Regions from separate parts of the Mesorhizobium sp. M0618 genome, predicted to be linked through region 1. Evidence: riboswitches for the same ligand, from Rfam matches in the RefSeq annotation. Region 1 holds a riboswitch; the other holds the start of a gene.
What was found. Region 1 has a riboswitch for cobalamin ahead of bluB (5,6-dimethylbenzimidazole synthase). Riboswitches for the same ligand answer to the same signal wherever they lie in the genome.
Positions count from the first base shown of each region.

Region 2: another riboswitch for cobalamin. It lies ahead of NKJ04_RS31015 (ABC transporter ATP-binding protein); the one in region 1 lies ahead of bluB (5,6-dimethylbenzimidazole synthase).

Region 1 covers NZ_JAMYQH010000018.1:12,231-17,302, forward strand. The annotation lists gene NKJ04_RS19455 (MFS transporter) at 1-177, opposite strand, end outside; gene NKJ04_RS19460 (TetR/AcrR family transcriptional regulator) at 299-907, shown strand; gene NKJ04_RS19465 (hypothetical protein) at 1,188-2,171, shown strand; partial or broken gene bluB (5,6-dimethylbenzimidazole synthase) at 2,294-3,007, opposite strand; cobalamin riboswitch at 3,023-3,202, opposite strand; gene NKJ04_RS19475 (histone deacetylase family protein) at 3,324-4,250, shown strand; gene NKJ04_RS19480 (exodeoxyribonuclease VII small subunit) at 4,254-4,505, shown strand; gene NKJ04_RS19485 (DUF2277 domain-containing protein) at 4,617-4,883, shown strand; gene NKJ04_RS19490 (pirin family protein) at 4,923-5,072, shown strand, end outside.
Region 2 covers NZ_JAMYQH010000044.1:33,549-38,620, reverse strand. The annotation lists gene NKJ04_RS31025 (DSD1 family PLP-dependent enzyme) at 1-345, shown strand, start outside; gene NKJ04_RS31020 (AraC family transcriptional regulator) at 350-1,183, opposite strand; cobalamin riboswitch at 1,478-1,684, shown strand; gene NKJ04_RS31015 (ABC transporter ATP-binding protein) at 1,847-2,635, shown strand; gene NKJ04_RS31010 (ABC transporter substrate-binding protein) at 2,682-3,629, shown strand; partial or broken gene NKJ04_RS31005 (FecCD family ABC transporter permease) at 3,765-4,750, shown strand; gene NKJ04_RS31000 (metal ABC transporter permease) at 4,775-5,072, opposite strand, start outside.

The DNA.
Region 1 (5,072 bases):
GGCCAGCGCGTATGTCGCCGAGACGGCTCCAGCCAGCCAGTATTCGCCGCGCGCCTGCGACAGCATCGCCACGATGCCGATGGGCGCCATGGCGATCGGCAGGCGCGCTAGGAAGCCGGCGGCCGCAAAGCCCTTGGCGCCGGGGGCACGAAAGATTTCCGCATAGGGATTTTGCATCGGTTGGTTCCTCGACAAAGGACGATTGGACAATTACATACGGAGCGTATGATTATTAGATAGAGCATACGCCGCGTATGTCAATTAGCATACGAAGCGTATGTGAATAGGTCCAGGACACATGCACAAACCCCGCAAGGAGATGATCGCCGAGACGCGCGCAAAGCTTATTGCGGCGGCCCGTCATGCCTTCGGCACAACAGGCTATGCGGAAGCCTCGATGGATGATTTCACCGCTTCGGCCGGGCTGACGCGCGGTGCGCTCTATCATCATTTCGGCGACAAGAAGGGGCTGTTGCAGGCGGTCATAGCCCAGATTGACGGCGAGATGGCGGCGCGCATCAATGAGGTCGCGTCGAGAGCACCGACCCGCTGGCAACATTTCGTCGACGAGTGCTCGACCTATATCGAGATGGCGCTGGAGCCGGAAATCCAGCGCATCATGTTCCGCGATGGCCCGGCCGTGCTGGGGGATCCAGCGCAATGGCCGAATGCCAGTGCGTGCATCGCTTCAATGACCGACCATCTGACCGCGCTGCAGGAGGAGGGGGTCGTTGTCTCCAGCCTCGACCCCGAGACCGCCTCGCGACTGATCATCGGAGCGAGCAGCCAGGCAGCGCAACGGATCGCCAATTCGAATGACCCCGAAACGACGTCGAAGAAGGTGGTGACGGCGTTCAAGCAACTGCTTGAAGGCCTGCTGAAGAAGCCGGATCCGCAGTCGAATTGAAGTTCTCACCGGAGCTTTCGTGCCGGCAGCTGTTCACGATAGGAATTTTTTCTTGACACCATGCCCTCAGCTAAGGTATATATTCGTCCATGGTGCTGATTTGCGCCAGTGACCGGCCGCACAGGCGGGTTTTTCGTTTGATGCTCCGTCAGCCAACGCGCTGGCGGGCTCCGAACCCGTTACCCCGAATTCGTCGCCCTTTGGCGTCAGGGCCGCAATTGACAATCGCCGGGTTGAGTCCATCCTCTTCCACCATCTCTGAGGCGGAGATTCGGGACACATGTGGGATTTCGAGATCGGCCGGTCGGTGTCCATCATGATGCGGACCTGGCCGTTCATCGTCTTTCGCATGATCGTCTATTTCGGCATCACGCTGGCCTATATTATGGCAACCGGCACCGGCGCCTCCGTCGGCTATGGCGTTGGCCATATCTCCACCGATCCCGACGGGCCGCTGTCGTTTGCCCTGTGGGGCGGCGTGGTCGGTTTCGGCGTCGTCTCGATCGCCGTCTACTGGATCCGCGAATACATCCTCTATGTCGTCAAGGCCGGCCACATCGCCGTCATGGTTCATCTGATCGACGGCCGCGACATTCCCGGCGGTCAGGACCAGATCGCCTACGCCAGGGATGTCGTCACCCAGCGTTTTGCCGAAGCCAACATCCTTTTCGTCGTCGACCGACTCGTCAAGGGTGCCATCCGTGCCATCACCGGCCTGCTCGGCGGTATCGCCGCCTTCCTGCCGATACCAGGCCTGAGCGGCCTGGTCTCCTTCATCAACACGGTGATCCGCCTGTCGCTGACCTATGTCGACGAGATCATCCTCGGCTACAACATCCGCATCAATTCAGCCTCGCCCTTCGAGACGGCGCGCCAAGGCGTAGTGCTCTATGCTCAGAACGGCAAGGTCATGGTCAAGAACGCCGTCTGGCTGGCGGTCATCATGTGGGGCATGTCGTTCATCATCTTTCTGATGATGCTGGCACCTGCCGGTGCGATTCTGTTCCTGATGCCTGGCCAGCTCGCCGGCTGGGCTTTTGTGCTCGCCATCGTCTTCGCCTGGGCATTCAAGGCGGCGTTCATCGAGCCTTTCGCCATCGCCTGCCTGATGCAGGTCTATTTCAAGACCATCGCGGGCCAGGTGCCCGATCCGGCCTGGGACGCCCGGCTGGCCGAGGCATCGTCGAAGTTCAGGGAGCTCAAGGACAAGGCGCTGGCCTCCTTCGGCGGTTCGCGCTGGGCTACGGCCGGCGCCACACCCTGATCGGCTGGGCGGATGGTGTCTGGTGAGGCAGGAACGGTGTTGAGGCGCGCCACGGTGGATTTGAGCTGTGTCTCGCCTTGCCCGGAAAAGGTCTCGCTCATGATCAGCTCCGGCAGCGGCAGCCGCCGTCCCCAGCCATGCGTTTCAAGGTCCGGTTTGGGAGCGAACTCGGAAACACGGCCGACGCAGAGATAGGCGACCGGCGTTACGTGATCCGGAATGGCCAACAGCCGCTTCAGCGCCTCAGCCTCGATGATGCTCACCCAGCCGACGCCAACGCCCTCGGCACGCGCGGCCAGCCAGAAATTCTGCACCGCGCAGACGGTGCTGTAGAGATCCATCTCCGGATTGTGCCAGCGTCCCAGCGGCGAACCCTTCGAGCGCTGCCGGTCGCAGGTGATGCAGATGTTGAGCGCGCTCTCGCAGATGCCTTCCAGCTTGAGCTTGCGGTACAGCGCCTGTTTTTCCGCCTCGATCGCCGGCAGTTCCTGTTCTCGCGCGGCCAGGAACAGGTCGCGCACCTCCGCCCGTCGTTTGACATCGCGAATGACAATGAAATTCCATGGCTGCATGAAGCCGACCGATGGCGCGTGATGGGCGGCAAGCAGCAGCCGTGCCAGCACGTCGTCATCGATCGCGGTGGGCAGGAAATGGCTGCGCACGTCACGCCGCGTGAACATGGCGCGGTAGACCGCATCGCGCGCATTCTGGTCAAATCCATCGTCAATGGCAGCGGTCATGTGTTCCGGCATCGCTTGTCCCCTTGCGATTGCAGATTCAAAACTGACAGAGCGTACTTTGTGCGTCCAAGTAGACGCACGTCGCTCTGATGCCATCCGCCTGACCACGCGGATGACAATGCCTGCCAGGCCGGTCTTCTGGCTCGGGATCAACCCGCGTCCGGTGCCTTCCCGTCATCGACAGTGGCATTTACCGGCGCGGTCCCCCTCACAGCGTTGGGCACGCCACGGAATTCAACCGTGTTCCCGATTCTCCCGCTTGCGGCGGGCACCAGGCAGTACCAGGGACCTTACGCCGAAGCGCCCGCGGGGCCAATGCCTGCGGCGACGCGAATGGACGCAGTCGCGATTTTCCCCAGTCATCGGCCGCCCGTGCATGGCCTTTGTCGATCCGGGTCACTAGATTAGGACAATGACCACCCGTCTCTACACCCATCCGATCTTCCTCGAGCATCTCACGCCGCCCGGACATCCCGAGCGGCCCGACCGCTTACGCGCCATCGAGCGCGTGCTCGACGACGAAGCCTTTGCCGGGCTCGATCGTATTCAGGCGCCGGAAGGCGACGAGGCCACCATCCTCTACGCGCATCCCGCCGATTTCGTCGCCCGCGTGCGCGCCGCCATCCCCGACGAGGGGATTGCCCGCATCGATGCCGACACCACTGCCAGCCCGAAGAGCTGGCAAGCGGCGATCACCGCGATCGGCGCCGCCAACGCCGCCGTCGATGATGTCTTTTCGGGCCGCGCCGACAACGTCTTCGTCGCCGCCCGGCCGCCCGGCCATCATGCCGAAAAGACCACGGCGATGGGCTTTTGCCTGTTCAACACGGCGGCGATCGCGGCGCGTTATGCGCAGAAGAAACACGGTGTCGAGCGCGTTGCCGTCGTCGACTGGGACGTGCATCACGGCAATGGCACGCAGGATATTTTCTGGGACGATCCGTCGGTGCTCTATTGCTCGACACACCAGATGCCGCTTTATCCCGGCACCGGAGCGAAGACCGAAACGGGCGCCGGCAACATCGTCAACGCACCGCTGGCGCCGCAGACCGGCAGCGAAGTGTTTCGCGATGCCTTCCTGTCGCGCGTCCTGCCCGCGCTCGACAATTTCGCGCCCGACCTGATTATCATTTCGGCGGGGTTCGACGCGCACCACCGCGATCCGCTGGCCGAGATCAATCTGACCGAGGATGATTTCGACTGGGCGACCGGCCAGCTGATGCAGCGCGCGGCACGCCACAGCGGCAACCGGCTCGTCAGCCTGCTCGAGGGCGGCTACGATCTGCAGGGATTGGCATTTTCGGTCGCCGCCCATGTCGGGCGACTGATGAAAGGATGAATGATGGCCGATGAGACCAACGAAGACGTCAAGGCGATGAGCTTCGAGCAGGCACTCGATGCGCTGGAGAAGATCGTCGATGATCTGGAGCGTGGCGACGTGCCGCTCGACCAGTCGATCAGGATCTATGAACGTGGCGAGGCGCTGAAGGCGCATTGCGACCGGCTGCTGAAGGCCGCCGAGGACAAGGTCGAGAAGATCAGGCTGTCGCGCGACGGCAAGCCGGTCGGAACGGAGCCACTCGACGCGGATTGAGGCCCGGTCCGAACGATGGCCTCGCCTCACCGGTTTTTGGACATGATCATGATCGAGGATATAACTCGTTCCGCTTGAAACAGCTCAAGGACAAGAGGAGATCCGGAAGCGATGTGCAGAAACATCAAGACCCTGTTCAATTTTGATCCGCCGGCAACCCATGACGAGGTGCGCGACGCGGCTCTTCAGTTCGTCCGCAAGCTGAGCGGAACCACGCGACCCTCGAAGCAGAACCAGCACGCCTTCGACCATGCCGTCGAAGCCATCGCCGCCTCGGCGCACGAGCTGCTCGAATCGCTCGAAACCCACCAGCATCCGCGCAATCGCGAAGAGGTGGCGGCCAAGCTGCGGGCAAAGGCGGCGATCCGCTTTGCCTGATGCGGCCAGGCGGCCTTCGACCACCGACAAGGAGAGTCCATGAGCTTCTTCCCCGGGAAAGACCCTGAGGCAGGCGATGCCTTCGCCAGCGATCAGATCGAATTGATGGTCATCCCGAACGCCAAGGACATCGGTGGTTTTCAGGTGCGCCGTGCCCTGCCGACGGCAAAAAGGCGGCTGGTGGGGCCG
Region 2 (5,072 bases), on a different contig from region 1:
GCCACGCCGATCCTGAAAATGGTCGAGCCGATGCTGCCTGGCCCGCCGGCCGTCACCCGCCTGCTGCAGGCGCTCGGCCGCTTCCCGCGCAAGGGCTGCTATCTCTATGGCGGCAAGTGGATGGCCGAGCCGGTCTTCCCCGAAGGCATGAAGGCGAACGGGCTGCTCGGCCTGTCCTCCAACCAGCAATTCATGGGCTTGCCCGCCGACGCGACCGCAAAGCCCGGCGACTACGCCTTCCTGCGCCCGACGCAGAGCGAAGCCGTGCTGCAGCAGTTCGGGTCGATCGCTGTGTTTTCCGGCGGCGGGATAGTCGATCGCTGGCCGGCGCTGCCGATGGCCTGACCGACTACGCCCTCACCGGTATCCAGATCTCCAGCCCGCCATTGCCGCTGCGTGGATCGAACTCAGGGCCGTAGCGTTCGAATTCCGGCGCATCCGATATCTCGTGGCCGGAAGCCGGCAGCCATTTGTTCCAGATCGTGTTGACCGTCCGGCGAATGGTCGAGATGTGTTCGCGGTGGGCAAAGACCGCATATTTCTGCGCCGGCACCCGCACCCGGCTGAATTCCTTGGGCAGGTCGGAAAAATCAGACACTTCGACGCCGGCGATGTAGTCGAAATTGCCGGCATCGTCGCCGTTGACGCAGACGCCATAGGCGACATCGCCGGCCTCGCCCGGAATGTTGCCGATATAGGGGCCGAAGCGCTGCCATTGCATCGGGATGGCGGCGCTGGTTTCGCAGCTGTAGCGTTCGCCGAGGCCGGCGATCAGGAACGGCCGGCTGGTCTCGAAACGCGGTGGTTCGAGATTGGTGAGGAAGGACTGGTCCATCAGGATCGGCTCCACGAGGTCGAGCTTGTCGAGTGTGCCTTGCGCGCGCACCAGTTCCGGCGTGGTGCCGAACTGATCGCGGAAGGCACGGGTGAACGCCTCATGCGAGTTGTAGCCGGCGTCGAGCGCGACGGAGAGAATGTCGGGCGCCCCGCCGGCCAGCTTGCGCGCCGCCTCGGTGAGCCGGCGTGAGCGCATGTAGCCCATCACCGAGCGGCCCGTGGCAGCGCCGAAAGCCCGCGTCACATGAAAACGCGACACGCCGCTGCTTTGCGCGACATCGTCAAGCGAGATCGCCTCCGGCAGATGACTTTCGACGAACCACAGCGCTTTCTCGGTCGGGTTCATTTTGCTCCTCGCATTGGCCAGATCATCCTGCCGTTTCCTGGCGCGGCCAGTTTGATCGAAATTGCGCATCCCGCGCAATCGAACCGATCCCGTCACAGTCGCACACCGATATGGCACAGCGGTCGAGCGCCCCTTGCCGCCGACGAGCCAAATTCGGCAGGCTTCGCTTGACAGCGCCAGGCGGCATCCTCTAAAGCGTAATGTTATTACATATCGAAAGCGTGAAATGCATGTTTTCCCTAGCCGGCCCACCACTCCGTCCGAGAAATCCATTGCGAAGCGATTGGGGGAAATCTACGCTGAAGCGGTGATGGTCCCCGAGTCGAAAGGCGAGGGGTGAAAAGGGAACACGGTGAGATCCCCAGGGGTCGAGGCCGTGGCTGCCCCCGCAACTGTAAGCGGCGAGCAAAATCCGTGAATGCCACTGGCCGGCAAGGCTGGGAAGGCAGGATGGCGCAACGACCCGCGAGCCAGGAGACCTGCCATCACTGAGTTGACCGGACGGGGTGTGCCGGGAGGAAACGCGAATCCCGGTCTTGTCGGCCGCTTCGCCAGCTTCCTTCCGTCGCCAGTTTTGGAAAGTGACGGAAAGTTGGACGGCTCTATCGATCATCGCATCATCGTGTGCACGCTTTGCCATCCCGGCAATCTGGCGGGCAGCCGATGACCGTAGCGCTTCTCGAAGCACATGACCTCTGCGCCATGGCGAATGGCCGGGATCTGGTCCAGGCGGTCAGCTTCTCGGTGGCCGCTGGCGATCGCCTTGCCATCATCGGTCCCAACGGCGCGGGCAAGACGACGCTGCTGCGCATGCTGTCGGGCATGCTGCGGCCGAGTTCCGGCGAGGTGAACCTCGGCGGGCGCCGGCTGGACGGGATTTCCGCCGCCGAGCGGGCGCTGCATATCGCCGTTGTCGGCCAGACCGACCAGCCCGATCCGCGGCTGGCGGTGATCGACTATGTCGAGCTGGGCCGGGTCCCGCACGCTCGGCTACGGCGCAGGAGCGAGGAGCGTGACATTGTCGTCGATGCGCTGCGCCGGACCGGCCTGCTGCCGCTGCTTGGCCGCACCATCGGCTCGCTGTCGGGCGGCGAGCGCCAGCGCGCCCAACTGGCCCGCGCCATCGCCCAGCAGCCAAAGATCCTGTTTCTCGACGAGCCGACCAACCATCTCGACCCGCGCGCCCGCGGCGAACTGCTCGACCTCGTCGCAGGCTTCGAGATGACGGTGATCGCGGTGCTGCACGATCTGGCGCTGGTGGCACCGTTCGCCACCAGGGTGGCGGTGATGAACCATGCCCGTCTGCAAGCGCTCGCCGCACCGCGCGAAGCGCTGACCCAAAAGCTGATTCGCGAGATTTTCGGCATCGATGTGCTGCGTCTGCGCCATCCGACCGAAGACCGCGAACTGACGGTGTTCGAGATGCCGAACCGTGCCGCGCCGCCATTCTGATTGAAGCCGTCACATATCGATCAATCCCGTCCACAGGAGAAAACCCTTGAAACGCCTCGCTTTTTCGCTTGCCTTCTCGCTGCTGGCCTCGACAGCCCTGGCCTTCCCGGTGACCGTCGACAGCTGCGGCAAGCCGCTGACCTTCGACGCGCCGCCGAAGCGTGCCGTCATTCAGGATCTCAACATGGCCGAGATGGCCTTCGCGCTGAAACTGCAGCCGGCGATCGTCGGCCTGACCGGCATCTCCGGATGGTACAAGGTCGGTCCCGAATTCAAGGCCGAGCAGGGCTCGATCCCGGAACTGGCGCCGAAATACCCCACGCTCGAAAACCTCGTCGCGGTCGAGCCGGATTTCTTCTTCGCCGGCTGGTATTATGGCATGAAGCCGGGCGGCGAGGTGACACCCGATACGCTTGCCCCGCACGGCATCAAGACGCTGGTGCTGACGGAAAGCTGCGTCCATCTCGACAAGAGCCGCCCCGCCGCCTCGATGGACCTGCTCTATGGCGACGTCGAAAAGCTGGGCAAGATCTTCGGCAAGGAGGCCGAAGCTGAGAAGCTTGTCTCCGGCTGGAAGACGCGGCTCGCCGACATCACCGCCAAGGTCGGCGACGCCAAGGGAACGCGGGTCTTCCTCTATGATTCCGGCGAGGACAAGCCGTTCACCGCAGGCAAATTCGCCATCCCCAGCGCCATGATATCAGCCGCCGGCGGCGACAACATCATAGCCGACATGGACACCAGTTGGGGCAATACGGACTGGGAAACGGTGGCGTCGCGCAATCCGCAATTCCTCATCCTGCTCGATTACCAGGATGGCGGTGGCTACAGGAAACTGCTCGATTTCCTGAAGGCGCATCCGGCCATGAAGGAGACGGACGCGGTCAAGAACGAGCGCTTCGTCGCCCTGCGCTATGCCGAACTGACGCCGGGACCGGCCAACATCGAAGCCATCGACAAGATCGCCAAGGCCATGCATCCGGAAGCGTTTTGATGCCTGTCGCCCAAAAGTGCGCAGCGGTTTTGGGGCAACGACATGCATGAACAAAAGATCCTGGAAGTGCGTCGCACGCGTCCTGACAGACGCGACGCATTTCCAGGCTTGCGCCATCCGGCATTTGCACTGGCCATGCTGGTGGGAGCGGCGGCGATCGCCGCTCTCGCTCTGCTGTCGATCGCCTATGGTTCGACACTGATCCCGTTGACCGATGTTGTTGCCGCGCTTGGCCGTGCAATCGGCTTCAGCGGGCACGACGTGGCAGGACCGGTCGGCAAGATCGTCGTCGACCTGCGGCTGCCGCGCACGATCCTGGCCATCTGCGTCGGCGCCGGCCTCGGCGTCGTCGGTGCGCTGCTGCAGACGGTGACCCGCAACGACCTCGCCGATCCGTTCCTGTTCGGCCTGTCGTCGGGCGCCGCCGCGGGTGCGGTTTCCGTTATCACCGTCTTCGGCGACAGTTTCGGCATCTGGACATTGCCGGTCGCGGCCTTCACCGGCGGCATATTGGCTGCCGGCGTCGTGCTGCTGCTGGTTGCGCGGGTGAGGGGGCAAGGCCCGGAGCGGCTGATCCTTGCCGGCCTTGCCGTGTCCTTCATGTTCACCGCCTTGACCAACTATCTTGTCTTTGCCGGCGATCAGCGCGCCGCCCACTCCGTGCTGTTCTGGACCATGGGGGCCTTGGCCTGGCGCGCTGGGATAATATCTGGCTGGGCGCGCTGGGAGCAGGCACCATTCTGGCTTACGCGCTGTGGAACCATCGCAGGCTCGATGCCTTCCTGGCCGGCGAAAACGCCGCCGAAAGCCTGGGCGTGCCGGTGGCGCGGATGCGAAGGATGACCTTTCTCGTCGCCGCCTTCTCGACGGCGATCCTGGTCTCGGTCGCCGGCGTCATCGGCTTCGTCGGGCTGATGATCCCGCATCTGTCGCGGCCGCTGGCGGGCCCCTTGCACCTGCGCCTGGTTGCCAGCTGCGCCGTCTTCGGCGCGGTGCTGTTGCTGGCCAGCGACCTCCTGGCCCGAACGCTGCTGCCGCCGCAGGAACTGCCGATCGGCATCATCACCAGCTCGGTCGGCGCGTTCTTCGTCGTCACCATGCTGATCCGCAACCGGCTTTGAGTGCGGCTTGGGTCAGGGCCGCGATTACTCTCCCGAAATGCCCAGCTGCACCCGTTGCTTTGGGCGCTTCGACTGGAACAGGGCAAGCAAAAAAACGCCGGCCTGAACGACGATGATCGTCGGGCCCGTGGCTGCGTCGATGTGATAGCTGAGGATCGTTCCCACGACGCTCGACCCGATGGCGGCGGCTGCTGCAATGGCGAGCATGCGCTCAAAGCTCTTCGTCAAAAGAAAGCCGATCGCTCCCGGCGCGATCAGCATGGCGATGACAAGGATGATCCCGACAGCCTTCAGCGAGGCCACGATGGTCAACGCGAGCAGC